Regions from separate parts of the Stenotrophomonas sp. Steno-Z1 genome, predicted to be linked through region 2. Evidence: riboswitches for the same ligand, from Rfam matches in the RefSeq annotation. Region 2 holds a riboswitch; the other holds the start of a gene.
The links. Region 2 has a riboswitch for thiamine pyrophosphate ahead of thiC (phosphomethylpyrimidine synthase ThiC). Riboswitches for the same ligand answer to the same signal wherever they lie in the genome.

Region 1 (8,207 bases), on a different contig from region 2:
GGCCACATCGGCCTGGGCGAACGGCATGAACAGGCGCTCGCGTTGTTCCGGGGAAATGCCGATGCCGGTGTCGGCCACGCTCAGGCGCAGCCGTTGCGCGCCCTCGTCGTCCTGTTCCAGCGCCAGCGCGATGGAGACCCTGCCGTGCGCGGTGAACTTGATTGCATTGCTGAGCAGGTTGAACACGATCTGGCGCAGGCGCAGGCCGTCACCCAGGTGCCACGGCGCCACCTCCGCGTCGACCTGCAACTGCAGCTGCAGGCCCTTGGCCGCCGCCTGCGGCGCCAGCAGCTGCTGTACGTTGTCGAGCAGGCTGCGCAGCGCCAGTGGCTGCAGTTCCAGCTGCAGCGCGCCGGCGTCGATGCGCGAGTAGTCCAGGATGTCATCGAGGATGTGCCGCAGCATCTGCGCGGAATCTTCGATCACCGCGATGATGCGCCGCTGCTCGTCGTCCAGCGGCGTATGCGCCAGCACCTCGACCATGCCCAGCACGCCACTCATGGGCGTGCGGATCTCATGGCTCATCGTGGCCAGGAACGCGGACTTGGCCTGCGCGGCCTGCTCGGCGGCCGCCTTGGCCGCGACCAGGGCGTCCGCCTGGGCACGCGCTTCGGTGACATCCACCCAGTAGCCGCTCCACAGCATCTGGCCCTCCTCGGCCGCATAGGGCGTGGCGCGCGACCGCACCCAGCGCGTGCTGCCGTGCGGACGGGTGCGGAACTCCATGTCGAGCACGTCGAAGTCGCGTGCGGCCTGGTCCAGTGCCGCGCGCACGCGCGCGCGGTCCTGGGCCTCGACCCGCTCCATCACCTGCCCCCCATCGGCCATCGCCTCGGCCGCGCTGAGGCCGAACAGCGCCTCCATGTCGCCGGCGATGTAGGGGAAGGAGAACTGCCCGCTTGCATCGCGGCGCGCCTGGTAGACCGTGGCCGGCAGGTTGTCGGTGACCTCGGCGAGGCGCTGCTCCAACCGTCGTCGCATCGACACTTCATTGCGCAGCCGCCAATAGCCCCAGCCGTGCACCAGGAAGGCGGTCAGCAGCACCAGCGCCAGCGGCACGGCCCACCGCGCGATCGAGCGCCAGTCCAGCCCGCTGCGGTATTCGGCGGAGAGCCAGTCGCCGCGGATGGCTTCGTGCTCGCGCGTGCCGAGATTGACCAGCACGCGGTCGAAGGTGGTCGCCAGCGGGGCGTACTCGCGCTTGACGGCCAGCGACAGCCGATCGTTGAGGCCGGCGGGCGCGGTCACGTGCAACTGCGTGGGGTAGGACTCGCGCACGATGCGATCGGCCGTGGCCAGGTTGCCGACGTAGGCGTCGGCATCGCCGCGCGCGAGCCGTGCCAGCGCCTGCTCGCCGCTGCGCGCCGGCACGATGCGTGCGTTGGGCGCGTGCTGCAGGATGAAACCGCGCAGGCGATCGGGATCGGAGACCAGGATGCTGTGCCCATTGAGGTCGGCCAGGCTCAGTACCGGCGGGCTCTGGCTGCCGACCACGATCACGTTGGGGACGGTGATGAAGGGCTGGCTGAACACCCAGCCCGGCCCCAGGTACGTGGAGTCGTTGGGGATGCCCATGATCGCGTCGACCTCGCCCTTGCGCAGCTGCTCGCGCACCTCGAACCAGTCGTGTGCGGGCACCCGCGTCAGGTGCGCTCCGGCCAGGCTCAACTGGCGCAGGTAGTCGCCGGCCACGCCGCTGGGCTGGCCATCGGCATCGATGAACGCCAGCGGGGCGGCATGTGGCGCGAAGCCGAGGCGAAGCGGTTGCGCCAGCACGCGCTTTTCCGCGTTGCCCAGGATCAACTGCGACCTGCGCGACCACTGCAACGGCTGCAGCCAGCGATCGGCGATCGCCTCACGCTCGGCGCGGGTGAGCCGGGCCAGTGCGCCGTCCAGGGCCTCGGCCAGCGGCTGGCTCGCGTTGGTCACGCCGAAGTGCAGGCGCTCCTGCGGCAGGTCGCTGGGCCGCAGCAGGGAGACCCGCTGCAGCGCCTTGGCACCGATCAACGTACTGGCCACGTAGGCATTGCCGATATACACATCGGCCTCGTCGCGGCCGACCATGCCCAGCGCTGCCAGGGTATCGGCGGCGTTGATCCGCACCGCCCGCGGAAACCGCGCGCGCACCTGGTCGCTGGTGACGAACTCCCCCTCGGTCACCACGCGCAGGCCCTGCAGGTCCGGGTCGGTCGAGGTGCGGGTGTCGTCCGGGCGCCCGACCACCGCCAACGGTGCCTCGATGTAGGGCTGGGTGTAGACCATGCAGCGGGTACGGTCGGCGGTCAGGGTGACGTTCATCACCACGTCCACCTCGCCCCGACAGGCCGCGTCGAGCACGGCGGTCCAGCTGGGGTAGGTGCGGACCTCCACGCGCAGCCCCAACCGCGTCGCCAGCAGGCTCAGGTAGTCGTAGCCCAGGCCTTGGGGACGGCCGTTCTGGATGGATTCAAAGGGCGGCCAACCGCTGTCGTAAATGCCCAGGATGATGGTAGGGTGCCGTCCAAGCCATTCACTTTGGCGGGGCGAAAGCGACGCGGTGGTCGCGGGCACATCGGCGCCCATCGCCCACATCGGCATGAATGCAAGGATCAGCAGAACCAGCCAGCGGACAACCGGGGTACGCATGCGGTCTGATCTCCGTAGAATGATGTTTCCACCACGGCACGACCCATGCGGCGTCCGCCTCGGCGACCATACTAATCCATGACCTTGCGCATCATCATCGCCGACGATCATCCGGTGGTCCGTATCGGCACCAAGGCCGTGATCGAATCCAGCGGGGTCGGCACGGTGGTGGCCGAAGCCAGCAGCGCCGACGAACTGTTCGCCGCGCTCGCCCAGCACCCGTGCGACGTACTGGTGACCGACTACTCGATGCCCGGCAGCCAGCAGGCCGACGGGTTCACCATGATCGGCATGATCCGGCGGCGTTTCCCGGACCTGCCGGTCCTGATGCTGAGCGTCTCCAACAACCTGGCGATCCTGCGCATGGTGGTCTCCACCGGCGTGCTGGGCCTGGTCGACAAGACCTCCTCGATGGAAGAGCTGCCCCTGGCCATCCAGACCGTGCAGCGCGGCGTGCCGTATGTGAGCCGCACCCTGAAGGAACGCATCAATGCCATTGGCACTCATAACGTGGGTGACGTGGGCACCAAGCCGCTGTCACCGCGCGAAGTGGAAGTGCTGCGCCTGCTTGGCAGTGGGCAGACGGTGAAGGAGATCGCCCTGCAGCTGCACAAGAGCGTGAGCACGATCAGCCGCCAGAAGGGCGATGCGATGCTGAAGCTTGGGCTGAAGGGCGATGCCGAGTTGTTCGACTACCTGCGCGACGGCGACATCTGACGCCCGTCAGCGCATGTACCAGCGCCGGATTCATGCGCAGGTCAGGCTTTTTTCAGCGCCGCTTCATGCGTCCTGCCGCTAGATGAATACGCACGCTGAGCGGTCCACCGGGGCAATGTTCCGGCAATGTCCGGCCCCCAGCGTGGTAGCCAAGGCCGGTGGGCAGGCAGTCGCCACACCTCCCGACCGTGGCAAGCACCTGACAGGAGAACCGAACATGCTCAACATTTCCGCACTCAGCCTTCGTGGACTGGCCATGGCCCTGGCCCTGACCGCCGGCCTGGCCACCATCAGCGACGCCAGCGCCATGTCCCGCAAGGACAAGCGCACCGTGGTGGGCGCGGTGGTGGGCGGCGTGGCCGGCCACCTGATTTCCAACGGCGACCCGACCGCCACCGTGGGCGGTGCCGTCGCCGGCGGCGCGATCGGCAACCTGACCACCCGCGATCGCCATGACAACCGGTATGACCGTCGCTATGGCTACGACCGCGACCGTCGCCATGACCGCGGCCACCGCGACTGGGATCGCCGACACGGCCGCGGCTGGTAATACCGCCAGCGGTGTCCACACAGCCGTAGCAGCAGCGGGCGGGTCGATGACCCGCCCGTTCTGCGTTCCGGGCCCCGGCGGTATCGCGCTACCCTAGGCGCCCGGCAGCAGCACCGCCCCCGTCGCACGTCCCGATGAACAACGCTCCCCACCTCGTCCAGGGCCTCAACAACGATGCCGTGGACGCCGACTGGCCGGCGCTCGACGAGGCCGAGATCGGTTGGCTGGCCGGGCAGTACCCGCAGTGGCACGGCCAGGCGCGCCTGCGCTGGCACAGCCCGCGACCGCTGTCGGCGGCCGCCCTGGTGGACACCGGCGCGGGGCAGGTGTTCGTCAAGCGCCACCACGGCAGCGTGCGCAGCGCGGCGACGCTGGGCGAGGAACACCGCTTCATCGCCCACCTCGGTGCAGCGGGCCTGCCGGTGGTGCAGGTGCTGCGCGCGGCCGACGGCAGCACCGCGCTGGCGCACGACGGCTGGACCTACGAAGTGCATACCCTGGGCCGGGGCGAGGATGTATACCGCGATGCGCCGTCGTGGACGCCGTTGACCGCGATCGCCCAGGCCCACGAGGCCGGCCGCATGCTCGCACGCCTGCACCAGGCGGCCGCCGATTATCACGCGCCCCAACGCGGCACCCACCTTCTCGTCGCGCGCGACGACCTGATCCGTGCCCGCGACCCGCTGGCCATGATCGCCCACGACCTCGACCAGCGTCCCGGCCTGGCAGCGTATCTCGGCCGGCGCGATTGGCGCGCGGACCTGCAGCGCGCGGTGCTGCCCTGGCATGCCGGCCTGGCCGGCCGCCTGCAGGCCGAACCGCGCCTGTGGGCGCACAACGACTGGCACGTCTCCAACCTGCTGTGGCGCGCCGACGGCGAGACGATGGCCGTGGCGAGCGTGCTCGACTTCGGGCTGGCCTCGCCCACCAGTGCCCTGTTCGACCTGGCCACCGCGATCGAGCGCAATGCCATTGCCTGGCTGGAGATCGACCGGCCGGCCCCGGCCGCGCGGCCGGGGATCGCGCTGGCCCTGCTGGCCGGCTATCGCGAGGTGCTGCCCCTGTCGGCCGCGCGCGTGCACCTGCTGGCCGACCTGCTGCCGATCGTGCACCTGGATTTTGCCCTGTCCGAAGTGGAGTACTTCGAGGGCGTCACCGGGTCGCCGGCCAACGCGGACGTGGCCTACCACACCTTCCTGCTCGGCCATGCGGCCTGGTTCCAGGGCCACGACGGGCAGGCCCTGCTCGCGGCGCTGCATGCGGCCGCCTGAACGCCGGCGGGCAGCGCCGCGGCGTTTGTGGTGAAATAGCCCTTGAAGCGGGGGTGCCTGGCGAAGCCAGGCTGAGAGAGTCCCTTGGAACCTGATCCGGTTGATACCGGCGTAGGGAGCTTTGTGCAGTGGGCGCAACGACCGGATGGGTCGGTGCGTGCGCGCCGTCGCTTCGTCTCTTCTGGCTGATGACGAATCGAATGAACCGCTGCTACCGCCCTGCCCTGCTGACCGTCGCCCTGTGTGCCGCCCTGCCGCTGCACGCCCGCGATGCCGCCCCCGACGCCGCCGAACGCTCCCCGACCGACCTTGCCGCCGTGCGCGTGCAGGCCCGGCAACCGGTGGCCGATACCGTCCAGACCAGCAGCTTCGGCAGCGGCGACTGGAAGGACACGCCGGCGTCGCTGACGGTGCTGGACCGCATGCTGCTGGACAGCCGCCAGGTGCGCACGCTGTCCGAACTGGCCAGCAACGATGCTTCGCTGGGCGACAGCTACGCGCCGGTGGGCTACTACCAGAACATCGCGATCCGCGGCTTCCCGCTGGATACCGGCACCGGCTACCGCTTCAACGGCCTGAGCACCACCGGCGAGCAGCGCCTGGCGTTGGAGAACATCCAGCAGGTGGAGATTCTCAAGGGCGAGGCCGGCCTTGCCGCCGGCGTGATGGCGCCCGGCGGCATCATCAACTACGTGGGCAAGCGTCCGGCCGAGGTGCGCACGGTCACCCTGGGCACCGACTCGGAAGGCTCGCGCTACGCGGCGCTGGATGCCGGCCATTGGCTGACCCCGCGCGTCGGCGTGCGCGTGAATGCGGCGTGGGATGGCAGCGAATCGTATATCGAGCACGCCGAGGGCCGTCGCAATTTCTACTCGCTGGCCACCGACTGGCTGATCAGCGACCGCAGCAAGCTCGAGGTGGATGCCAACTACCAGACCAGCGCGCAGCGCTCGGCCTCCGGCTACCAGCTGCTCGGCGCCCGCACCTTGCCGCGCGGCGTGGACCGCGAGCACATGCTGGGCTACCAGCCCTGGCAGCGGCCGGTAGGCATCGACAGCACCAACATCACCGCACTGCACACCTACCAGTTCAATGCGCAGTGGCAGTCGCGGGTGTCGGCCGGCTACAGCCGGTCGGTGATCGATGACAACGTGGCCTTCGCCTATGGCTGCTACTACGCCGCGCAATGCGCCGATGGCAGCGTGCCGGGCAACTACTTCGCGCCCGATGGCGACTACGACGTCTACGACTACCGCAGCCCCGACGACACCCGCCGCAACCTGGAAGCACGCGCCGAACTGCGCGGGCGCATCGACACCGGGCGCGTGGGCCACGACCTCAGCATCGGCGCCGATCGTTTCGAGCGCACCATCGACAAGCGCCGCAACGTCAACGAGTACGTCGGCACCGCCAACATCGGCGATGCGCAGGTGCCGGTGTTCGCGCCGTCGCCGCTGCAGCCGGGCCCGTCGGTGCGGCGCCTGGACAGCGCGCAGACCGCGCTGTTCGCCATGGACCGCATGCAGTTCGGCGAGGACTGGCAATGGCTGGCCGGTGGCCGCTTCGTGCGCCTGGACGAGCGCGCCTTCGACAAGCGAGGCGCGCCGGAACGCCGCAGCCGGCTGTCGCGCTTCCTGCCGCAGACCGCGCTGATCTGGAACGCCACCGACGAGGTGAATGTGTACGCCAGCTACGTGCGCGGCATTTCGCTCGGCCAGGAAGCCCCGTTCTGGACCTCCAACGATGGCGCGTTCCTGGCCCCGGTGCTGTCGCGCCAGACCGAAGTCGGCGTCAAGTACGCCGCGGCCGACGCACTCACCCTGGGCGCGGCCGTGTTCCGCACCTCGCAGCCGTTCCAGTACGCCAGGCCCGATGCCAGCGACGCCGGCTATACCTTCGTCGCCGAAGGCCAGCAGACCCACACCGGCCTGGAGCTGACCGCCAATGGCCGGCTCGCCAAGGGCCTGGTTCTCACTGCCAGCGTCAGCGCGCTGCAGGCGCGCGCGCGCAGCACCGGCACCGCGCTGTATGAGGGCCACCAGCTGGTCAACGTACCCAAGCTGCGCGCCAGCGTGCATGCCGACTACGCGCTGCCCTTCGCCTCCGGTCTGGCGGTCACCGGCGGCTGGCGCTACGCGTCGGCGAACGCGGCCACGGTGGACGGCAGCGTGCGCGCGCCGGCCTACCACGTGGTCGACCTCGGCCTGCGCTTCAAGCACGCGCTGGGCGAGCATCCGGTCACCTGGAACCTGTCGGTGGACAACGTGTTCGACCGCTTCTACTGGCGGGATACCGGCAGCAGCGCCGGTGACTATTACCTGTTCGCCGGTGCGCCGCGCCAGGCACGGCTGTCGGTCACGTTCGGGCTATGAACGCCGCGGCGATCCTGGAATGGTCGGCGGTCATGGCCAGCCTGCTGGGCGTGTGGCTGATGGCACGCCGGCGCATGCTGGCGTGGCCGGTCGGGCTGGTGGCGGTGGCCCTGTACGGGGGCGTGTTCGCCGAGGCCCGGTTGTACTCGGACACCCTGCTGCAGGTCGTGTTCGGCGGCTTCCTGGTGTACGGCTGGCTCAGCTGGCACCGGCACGCGCAGGAGGACGGTGCGATCGTGATCGCACCACTGGCACGGCGCACGCTGCTGCGTGACCTGGCCATCGGCATCGCGTTCGGGCTCGTGCTCGGCGCGGCGATGCATACCTGGACCGACGCCGCGCTCCCGTGGCTGGATGCGATGCTGGCCGCGCTGAGCCTGGTGGCGCAGTGGTGGCAGGCACGCCGGCACATCGCCACGTGGTGGTTGTGGATCATCGTCGACGTGATCTACGTGGGCATGTACCTGGTCAAGTCGCTGGACGTCACCGCCGGGCTGTACCTGGTGTTCGTCGGGCTGGCGGTGATGGGGCTGCGGGCGTGGACGGCGGCAGGCGCGGGCCAGACGATGCCCGCCGGTAGCCACCACGGCTGAGGCCGGCCTTTCGGGCGCGCCTGCCCGCCTTGCTCAGTCGGCCAGCCAGCGCATCGGCTCGGCGCCCATCGCCGGATCG
Region 2 (8,207 bases):
CACGCCCAATGCCTTGGGCGTCAGCCGACGTGGACGGCGCGCGCCCGGCACGCTGACCTCACGGGAGGACAACGTCACGGTGCAATCGCCGATCCTGATCACATCGACTGGGGGAGACTCGCTAGTGGGGCTGATCATTCCGGTGCTACGAGTGAATGCAGAACAACAGGAACGCAGCATCCATCGCAACCGAACACCGATCGAACGAACCGCCAGATTCCGCACATGCCATCAGCGCAAACCGCAAAAAAACTGAAGCGCGCGAATACTAGCCTATGCCGGTTAACTGCGCCTGTGCGCGTGGACAACATCAGGCTCTCTCTCGCCGACGAATTCACATAAATCGCTTCAGTATTCGCGCCTTCGGGCGCGAATTTTTTATCTGCGATTCAGTTTCGTCCACGCCGAAGCATGGTCAATCCGACCAGCCTGGAAACCACCAAAGCCACGTACATCACGCCTGCAAACTGCTCCAGCATGACCAGTGCCCGGGCCTGCGGATGCACCGGCACGACGTCGCTCAAACCGACCCCGGACAGCAAGCTGAAGCTGAGATAAAGCAGCTCCATCCAGGTGCGCAATTCGGTTTCGCTGGTGGCCAGGAAACTGCCCGGGTACCACTGTTGGCAAACCGAGAAGGCGAACGCGAATGCCCAGGCGAGCAGGGTGAATGTCGCCCCGGCCGCAAACAGCTCGTCGCGGGTGACCTTGTGGTCCTGCAGCATGTAGGCGGTGAGGCTGCCGGCGGTATAGAAGTACAGCAGGCATTCCAGCAGTTGCGCGGTGGTGGTGAGTGCGGGCCGGCCCAACAGGGCGCCGCTGATGGAAAACACCACCGAGGGAATCGCCAGCAGCAACGCCAGCCACATGCCCAGCGGGCTGCGCCGCACCACCCACAACGCCAGGCCGAGCACGGCAATGCCGAACGCGCCGAACACCGCGCGGCTGGCCCCGGCCTCGTCCATCGCCGGGTACAGCAGCACGCCCAGCAACTGGACACCGAGCAGCCAGGCCGACGGATGCCGGCGGGCGATGGCCAGCCATTTGGTGGTGCGTGCGATGGCCATGCCAGATCCCTTCCCTGCCCCGGTTGCCGCCGAGCTTAGCGCGTTGCCCGCGGTGGTCGCATGAGCGTGCCGGGACGACGAGCGCGCCGCCCCGGCACGGCCCATCACGCCTGCCGGTACACGTCCGCGCCCAACGCGCGGAACTCCGCCGATTTGCCGGCCATTCCGTCCTGCAGCGCGTCCTGTTCGCCCAAGCCATGCTCGGCGGCATAGTCGCGCACGTCCTGGGTGATCTTCATCGAACAGAAGTGCGGGCCGCACATCGAACAGAAGTGCGCCAGCTTGTGCGCGTCCTTGGGCAGGGTCTCGTCGTGGAACTCCTTGGCCTTCTCCGGATCCAGGCCGAGGTGGAACTGGTCCTCCCAGCGGAACTCGAAGCGCGCCTTGCTCAGCGCGTTGTCGCGCACCTGCGCGCCCGGATGGCCCTTGGCCAGGTCGGCGGCATGCGCGGCGATGCGGTAGGCCATGATGCCGTCGCGCACGTCCTGGCGGTTGGGTAGCCCCAGGTGTTCCTTCGGGGTGACATAGCAGAGCATCGCCGTGCCGTACCAGCCGATCATCGCCGCGCCGATCGCGCTGGTGATGTGGTCGTAGCCAGGCGCGATGTCGGTGGTGAGCGGGCCGAGCGTGTAGAACGGCGCTTCACCGCACTCGCGCAGCTGCTTGTCCATGTTTTCCTTGATCAGCTGCATCGGCACGTGGCCGGGGCCCTCGATCATGGTCTGCACGTCGTGCTTCCACGCCACCTTGGTCAATTCACCGAGGGTTTCCAGCTCGCCGAACTGCGCTGCGTCGTTGGCGTCGGCGATGCAGCCCGGGCGCAGGCCATCGCCCAGCGAGAAGGTCACGTCGTAGGCCTTCATGATCTCGCAGATATCCTCGAAGTGCGTGTAGAGGAAATTCTCCTTGTGGTGGGCCAGGCACCACTTGGCCATGATCGAGCCCCCGCGCGAGACGATGCCCGTCACCCGTCGGGCGGTGAGCGGGACGTAGCGCAGCAGCACCCCGGCGTGGATGGTGAAGTAGTCCACGCCCTGCTCGGCCTGCTCGATCAGGGTGTCGCGGAAGATCGGCCAGCTCAGGTCTTCGGCACGCCCATCCACCTTCTCCAGCGCCTGGTAGATCGGCACCGTGCCGATGGCGACCGGCGAGTTGCGGATGATCCACTCGCGCGTTTCATGGATGTGCTTGCCGGTGGACAGGTCCATCACGGTGTCACCGCCCCAGCGGATCGCCCACACCAGCTTTTCCACCTCCTCGGCGATGCCCGAGGACACCGCGCTGTTGCCGATGTTGGCGTTGATCTTGGTGAGGAAGTTGCGGCCGATGATCATCGGCTCGCTTTCGGGGTGGTTGATGTTGTTGGGCAGCACGGCACGACCACGGGCGATCTCGTCGCGGACGAACGCCGGGGTGATCAGCGCCGGAATCGAGGCGCCGAACGCCTCGCCGGGATGCTGCCGCAGCAGCGCCGCCTCGCGGACCGCCTCCAGCCGCTGGTTTTCGCGGATGGCGACGAACTCCATCTCCGGGGTGATGATGCCGCGGCGCGCGTAGTGCATCTGGGTGACGTTGGCGCCGGCCAGCGCGCGACGCGGCTGGGTGCGCGACGGGAAGCGCACCGCATCCAGGCGCGCGTCGAGCGCGCGCGAACGCCCGAACGCGGAGCTCAAGCGGGCCAGCGGCTCGGTATCGCCGCGCTCGGCCACCCAGCCTGCGCGCAACGCCGGCAGCCCGGCGGCAAGGTCGATGGCGGCCTGCGGGTCGGTGTACGGGCCGGAGGTGTCGTACACGGTGACCGGTGCGTTCTCTTCGCCGCCGAACAGCGTCGGGGTGCGGGTCAGCACGATCTCGCGCATGGGGACCTGCACGTCGCTGCGCGATCCGGGCACGTGGATCTTGCGCGACCCCGGGATCGGCCGGGTGACCGACGTGGAGAGTTGCTGGGCTTGCTGCTGCAAGGTGGGGTGCGGTGCGTTCATCTGGCTTCGTCCTGGATCGGTTTCCGCACGGGACGTGGCGGAAGGGACGAAGCGGCGGCGCACGGCGGACGCATCACGGGCCGCCGTCGGACGGGGGTCCGATGGCGCAATGCGTCACCTGTTGCGAAGCATCCCTACGCCGGTGTCAACCGGATCAGGTTCGAAGGGACTATCTCAACCGTGGCCGTTGGGCCGCGGTACCCCCGCTTCGGGGCGAATTAGACCACAACACCGACGCGATTGGCGCATCCCCGACGAGCGCCTCGGCGGCGCCGGTTTGAACGTGAACAATGCGCTGACAGTGCATGGCCTAGAATGCTGCGGCGCGGCAGGGCCTCTCCCGTCCGCAGCGGAGTTCCGCATCGCCCGGCATCGACCGGCTTGAATCGCCCCAGCGGGTGTTGTCGCGCTGGAGACGGCAGGCATTGGCTCGCCTCATTCGTACGGAGAAACTCCCCGCATGGTGTTTCGCATTTCCATCGCACTGATCGTCATCCTGGTGCTGATCGCCGGCCTCGCGCCCGGCCCCTTCAACGACGTGGTGCAGAGTGGCCTGGGCCACATCATCCGCAGCACCGGCTGGCTGTACCTGCTGGTGGTGTTCATCACCCTGTCGTTCCTGATGTACCTGGCGTTCGGCCGGCTGGGTTCGCTGCGCATCGGCGGCGAAGATGCCGAGCCGGACTTCTCCAACGCGAGCTGGATGTCGATGCTGTTTGCCGCGGGCATGGGCATTGGCCTGGTGTTCTGGGGGGCCGCCGAACCGATCTCGCACTTCATCAAGCCGCCGGAAGGATTGGCGCCGCAGAGCATGGAGGCCGCCCGTGCCTCGATGCGCTATGCGTTCTTCCACTGGGGCCTGCATCCGTGGGCGATCTATGCGCTGATCGGGCTGGCGATGGCCTGGTTCCAGTTCAACCGCAACGGCCGCGGCTTGATCAGCGACCTGCTGCAGCCGCTGATCGGCGCCCACCACCGTGGCTGGATCGGCACGGTGGTCAACGTGGCGGCCGTGGTGGCAACGGCCATCGGCGTGGCCACCACGCTGGGCTTCGGCACGATCCAGATCGCCGCGGGGCTGCAGCGGGTGTTCGGCATCCGCGATTCGATCCCGGTGCAGCTGACCATCATCGCGGTGGCCTTCGTGCTGTACATGGCCTCCACCACCAGCGGGGTCAACCGCGGCATCAAGTGGCTGTCCAATTTCAACCTCGGCCTGGCTGCGATGCTGCTGGCCCTGGTGCTGGTGCTGGGGCCCACCGGCTTCATCTTCGATACGTTCACCACCACCATCGGCTCGTACCTCAATTCGCTGGTGACGATGAGCCTGCGCATGTCGCCGTTCTCCGGCAGTACGTGGGTGGCCGACTGGACGATCTTCTACTGGGCGTGGTGGATCGCATGGGCGCCGTTCGTGGGCTCGTTCATTGCGCGGGTCTCGCGCGGGCGCAGCATCCGCGAGTTCGTGCTGGGCGTGGTGATCGCGCCGAGCGTGCTGGGCTTCCTGTGGTTCTCGGTGTTTGGCGGGACCGCGCTGTGGTCGCAGATCTTCGGGCACGTGGACCTGGCCCAGGCGCTGGGCAACGGCTACGAGACGGTGCTGTTCACCATGTTCGACAGCCTGCCGATGCCGACGGTGCTGTCGGTGATCGCGCTGGTGCTGCTGATGATCTTCTTCGTGACCTCGGCCGATTCGGCGGTGCTGGTGCTGGCGACGATGTCCACCGAGGAAGCCGGCGATCCGCCGCTGGCACGGCGCATGGTGTGGGGCGTGGCGATCGCGCTGATCGCCGGGGTGTTGCTGCTGGCCGGCGGCCTGACCGCGTTGCAGGGCATGATCACGATCGCAGCGCTGCCGTTTGCGCTGCTAATGCTGCTGGTGATGTGGTCGCTGTACCGGGTACTCGATACCGAGTACGCCCTGCAGCGCCGCCGCGCCCAGCGGGCGCGACGGATGATGGACGAGTGGATCGAGCGCGAGATCGCCGCGCAGGAAGAAACGCGCGACGAGGCGGCGCGGGCACCTTAGTGGTGTGGCCGTGAGGCCCGTGCGTGGGGCGGGGTTGGGGAAAGCAGCCGAGCATGGCTCGGCTCTACCTGGGATGGGTTGCGATTGTCGGGGCTGGGGGGATGGTGGGTGGGCGTTTCGCGATCCCGTGCACCCTGCCCTCGGGGAGATGGCTGGGCGGTTGGGGACAGCAGCCGAGCGTGGCTCGGCTCTACCTGGGATGGGTCGCGATTGTCGGGGTTGGGGTGATGGTGCGTGGGCGTTTCGCGATCCCGTGCACCCTGCCCTTGGACACATGGCTGGGCGGTTGGGCGAGCAGCCGAGCGTGGCTCGGCTCTACCTGGGATGCGTCGCGATTGTCGGGGCTGGGGGTGATGGTGCGTGGGCGTTTCGCGACCTTTATGGGTGACGGCCGGTGGGCTGGGGTTGACGTTGCACTGGTAGTGCCGAGCCATGCTCGGCAGCAACATTCCTCAGCCAACGGCCCCCATGACAATGAGCGCGGAAGGCGCAGCCACGCATGGCGTGGCTCTGCCTCGCGTGGTCAGTACCCCGCCGCCTGCCCATCCTTGCGGCTCTCCGATGCGCCGTAATACACGCCGGTGTCCGGGTCGCGCAGGATCGCCTGGTAGCCGCCGTACGGGCCGTCGGCGAATACCACCCGGTGGCCCTTGCGCATCAGTGCGCGCACCGTCTCGTACGGGAAGCCGGTTTCCAGGTTGACCTCGCCGCCGTCGCTCATCGCGGTGGCCTGCCCGGTCGGTTCGGTCGAGCCCTCGTGCTGGATGCGCGGTGCGTCGCCAGCCTCCTGCAGGTTCATCCCGAAGTCGACCATGTTCATCACGATCTGCGCATGACCCTGCGGCTGCATCGCCCCGCCCATCACGCCGAAGCTCATCCAGGGTTTGCCGCCCTTGGTCACGAAGCCCGGGATGATGGTCTGGAACGGGCGCTTGCCCGGCGCATAGCCGTTGGGATGGTCCTTGCGCAGCACGAACATCTCGCCGCGATCCTGCAGGATGAAGCCCAGCCCCGGCGGGGCCATGCCGCTGCCCATGCCGCGGTAGTTGGACTGGATCAGCGACACCATCATGCCGTCCGCGTCGGCCACGGTCATGTAGATCGTGTCGCCCTCCTCCAGCTGCCTGGGCGTGCCGGGCTGCACTTCGCGCAGCGCCTTGTCCATCGAGATCAGCGCGCGACGCTCCGCGGCGTAGCCCTTGGACACCAGCTTGGCCACCGGCGCCGGCTGGAACGCCGGGTCGCTGTAGAACCGGGCGCGGTCGGCGAAGGCCAGCTTCTTGGCCTCCACGAACAGGTGCACATGCTCGGGTGAGCCAAAGGCGATCTTCGAGAAGTCGTAACCCTCCAGCACGTTGAGGATCTGCAGCGCCGCAATGCCCTGGCTGTTGGGCGGCAGTTCCCACACGTCATAGCCGCGGTAATTGCTGCTCACCGGCTCGACCCACTCGCCGTGGTGGCTGGCCATGTCCTCGTAGCTGAGGTAGCCGCCATTGGCCTTGAAGTAGCTGCCGATGGTGCGGGCGATATCGCCCTTGTAGAACGCGTCGCGGCCGCCTTGGGCGATCTGTTCCAGGGTGTTGGCCAGGTTCGGGTTCTTCCACAGCTCGCCCTTGCGCGGCGCATGCCCGTTGACGGTGAACTGTTCCTTGAAGCCGGGGTACTGCGACAGCTTGGGCACCGAGCGGTCCCAGTAGTAGGCGATCACTTCGGCGACCGGGTGGCCCTCGCGCGCGTAGCGGATGGCGGGGGCCAGATTGTCGGCCATCGGCTTGCGGCCGAAGCGCTCATGCAGCGCGAACCAGCCATCCACGGCGCCGGGCACCGATACCGGCAACGGACCGGCGGCCGGGATCTCCTTCAGCCCGCGGCGCTGGAACTCGGCCAGGGTCAGCGACTTCGGCGACCGGCCCGAGCCGTTGTAGCCGTAGAGCTTCTGCGTCTTCGGGTCCCACACGATGGCAAACAGGTCGCCGCCGACGCCATTGCCGGTGGGCTCCATCAACCCCAGCGCTGCGTTGGCCGCGATCGCCGCGTCCACGGCCGAGCCGCCGCCCTTCATCACGTCCAGCGCGATCTGGGTGGCCAGCGGTTGGGAGGTGGCCGCCATCGCGTGCGGGGCGATCACTTCCGAGCGGGTGGCGAAGGTGTGGCCGGTGATGCGGTCGGCGGCGATGCCGGCAATGGGGAGGGCACACAGCACGGCGGCGGCAAGCAGGCCGCGGGCAAGACGTCGGGGCACGGGAGGTTCCTGGAGGGGTGGTAGCCCCACCGATAGTGGCGGCAGTGGCCCGTCCATGGCATCCGACAATGGTCATGCTGCTGCTCGGGAAACGGACCGGAATCCGCGCAGAAGCGGCCCTGAAAATAGTGAATTCCGGTTCACCACAACGCTTTCAGCCGCAACCATCCTTGTGCGACGGGCCTTTGCGCTGGATGCAGGCGAAACCGTTGGAAATGTGCCGGCAAAGGTTGACAGCGCCAAAACCGCTGTGGTTTTCTCGATCTCATGTTGCAGCGCACAGCCACCCGCGAATCCATCCAGCACGCCGACACCGGCGGGGCCTCGATCCGTTCGCTTCTCGTCCTCGTACTTATTACCCAACCAACAGGTGCGGGACGGACCGGCGTGTAAGCAAGACTGCCAGGTATCCATCAAAACCCGCACCCACCCAGGTGCGGGTTTTTTCGTTTCAGAGCCCCTCGATTCCTCCCCTCCCCCTTTTCGACTGCCCTTGCCGCCATGACCCGCCAGCCCGCCAGCACCGCTTCCACGCCCACCGCCTGCCCGGCGGCGGCGTGCGTTGGTGGCATGGCGCGCGCCACCCCTTCCCCTGACTGGCCGACGTGTCCCTGACCGTCGGCCATTTTTTTCTTTCCGCCAAAGGATCTCCCCCATGAGCACCAACGACCTGCCCCAGATCAAGATCGCTGTTGTCGGCTACGGCAGCCAGGGCCGCGCGCACGCGCTGAACCTGCGCGAATCCGGCTTCGACGTCGTCATCGGGCTGCGCCCGGGCGGTCCCACCGAGGTCAAGGCACAGGCCGACGGCTTCACCGTCAAGGCCCCGGCCGAGGCGGTCAAGGAGGCCGACCTGGTGGCCGTGCTGACCCCGGACATGGTGCAGA

Region 1: another riboswitch for thiamine pyrophosphate. It lies ahead of AC06FD_RS11670 (TonB-dependent siderophore receptor); the one in region 2 lies ahead of thiC (phosphomethylpyrimidine synthase ThiC).

The regions. Positions count from the first base shown of each region.
Region 1 covers NZ_JBWJPB010000003.1:204,061-212,267, forward strand. The annotation lists gene AC06FD_RS11650 (ATP-binding protein) at 1-2,625, opposite strand, end outside; gene AC06FD_RS11655 (response regulator) at 2,704-3,342, shown strand; gene AC06FD_RS11660 (glycine zipper 2TM domain-containing protein) at 3,560-3,892, shown strand; gene AC06FD_RS11665 (phosphotransferase enzyme family protein) at 4,027-5,163, shown strand; TPP riboswitch at 5,203-5,298, shown strand; gene AC06FD_RS11670 (TonB-dependent siderophore receptor) at 5,364-7,535, shown strand; gene pnuC (nicotinamide riboside transporter PnuC) at 7,547-8,128, shown strand; gene AC06FD_RS11680 (phosphocholine-specific phospholipase C) at 8,162-8,207, opposite strand, start outside.
Region 2 covers NZ_JBWJPB010000001.1:9,877-18,083, reverse strand. The annotation lists gene AC06FD_RS00070 (winged helix-turn-helix domain-containing protein) at 1-138, opposite strand, end outside; gene AC06FD_RS00065 (ion channel) at 390-1,067, opposite strand; gene thiC (phosphomethylpyrimidine synthase ThiC) at 1,172-3,049, opposite strand; TPP riboswitch at 3,163-3,264, opposite strand; gene AC06FD_RS00055 (BCCT family transporter) at 3,510-5,078, shown strand; gene ggt (gamma-glutamyltransferase) at 5,602-7,320, opposite strand; gene ilvC (ketol-acid reductoisomerase) at 7,976-8,207, shown strand, end outside.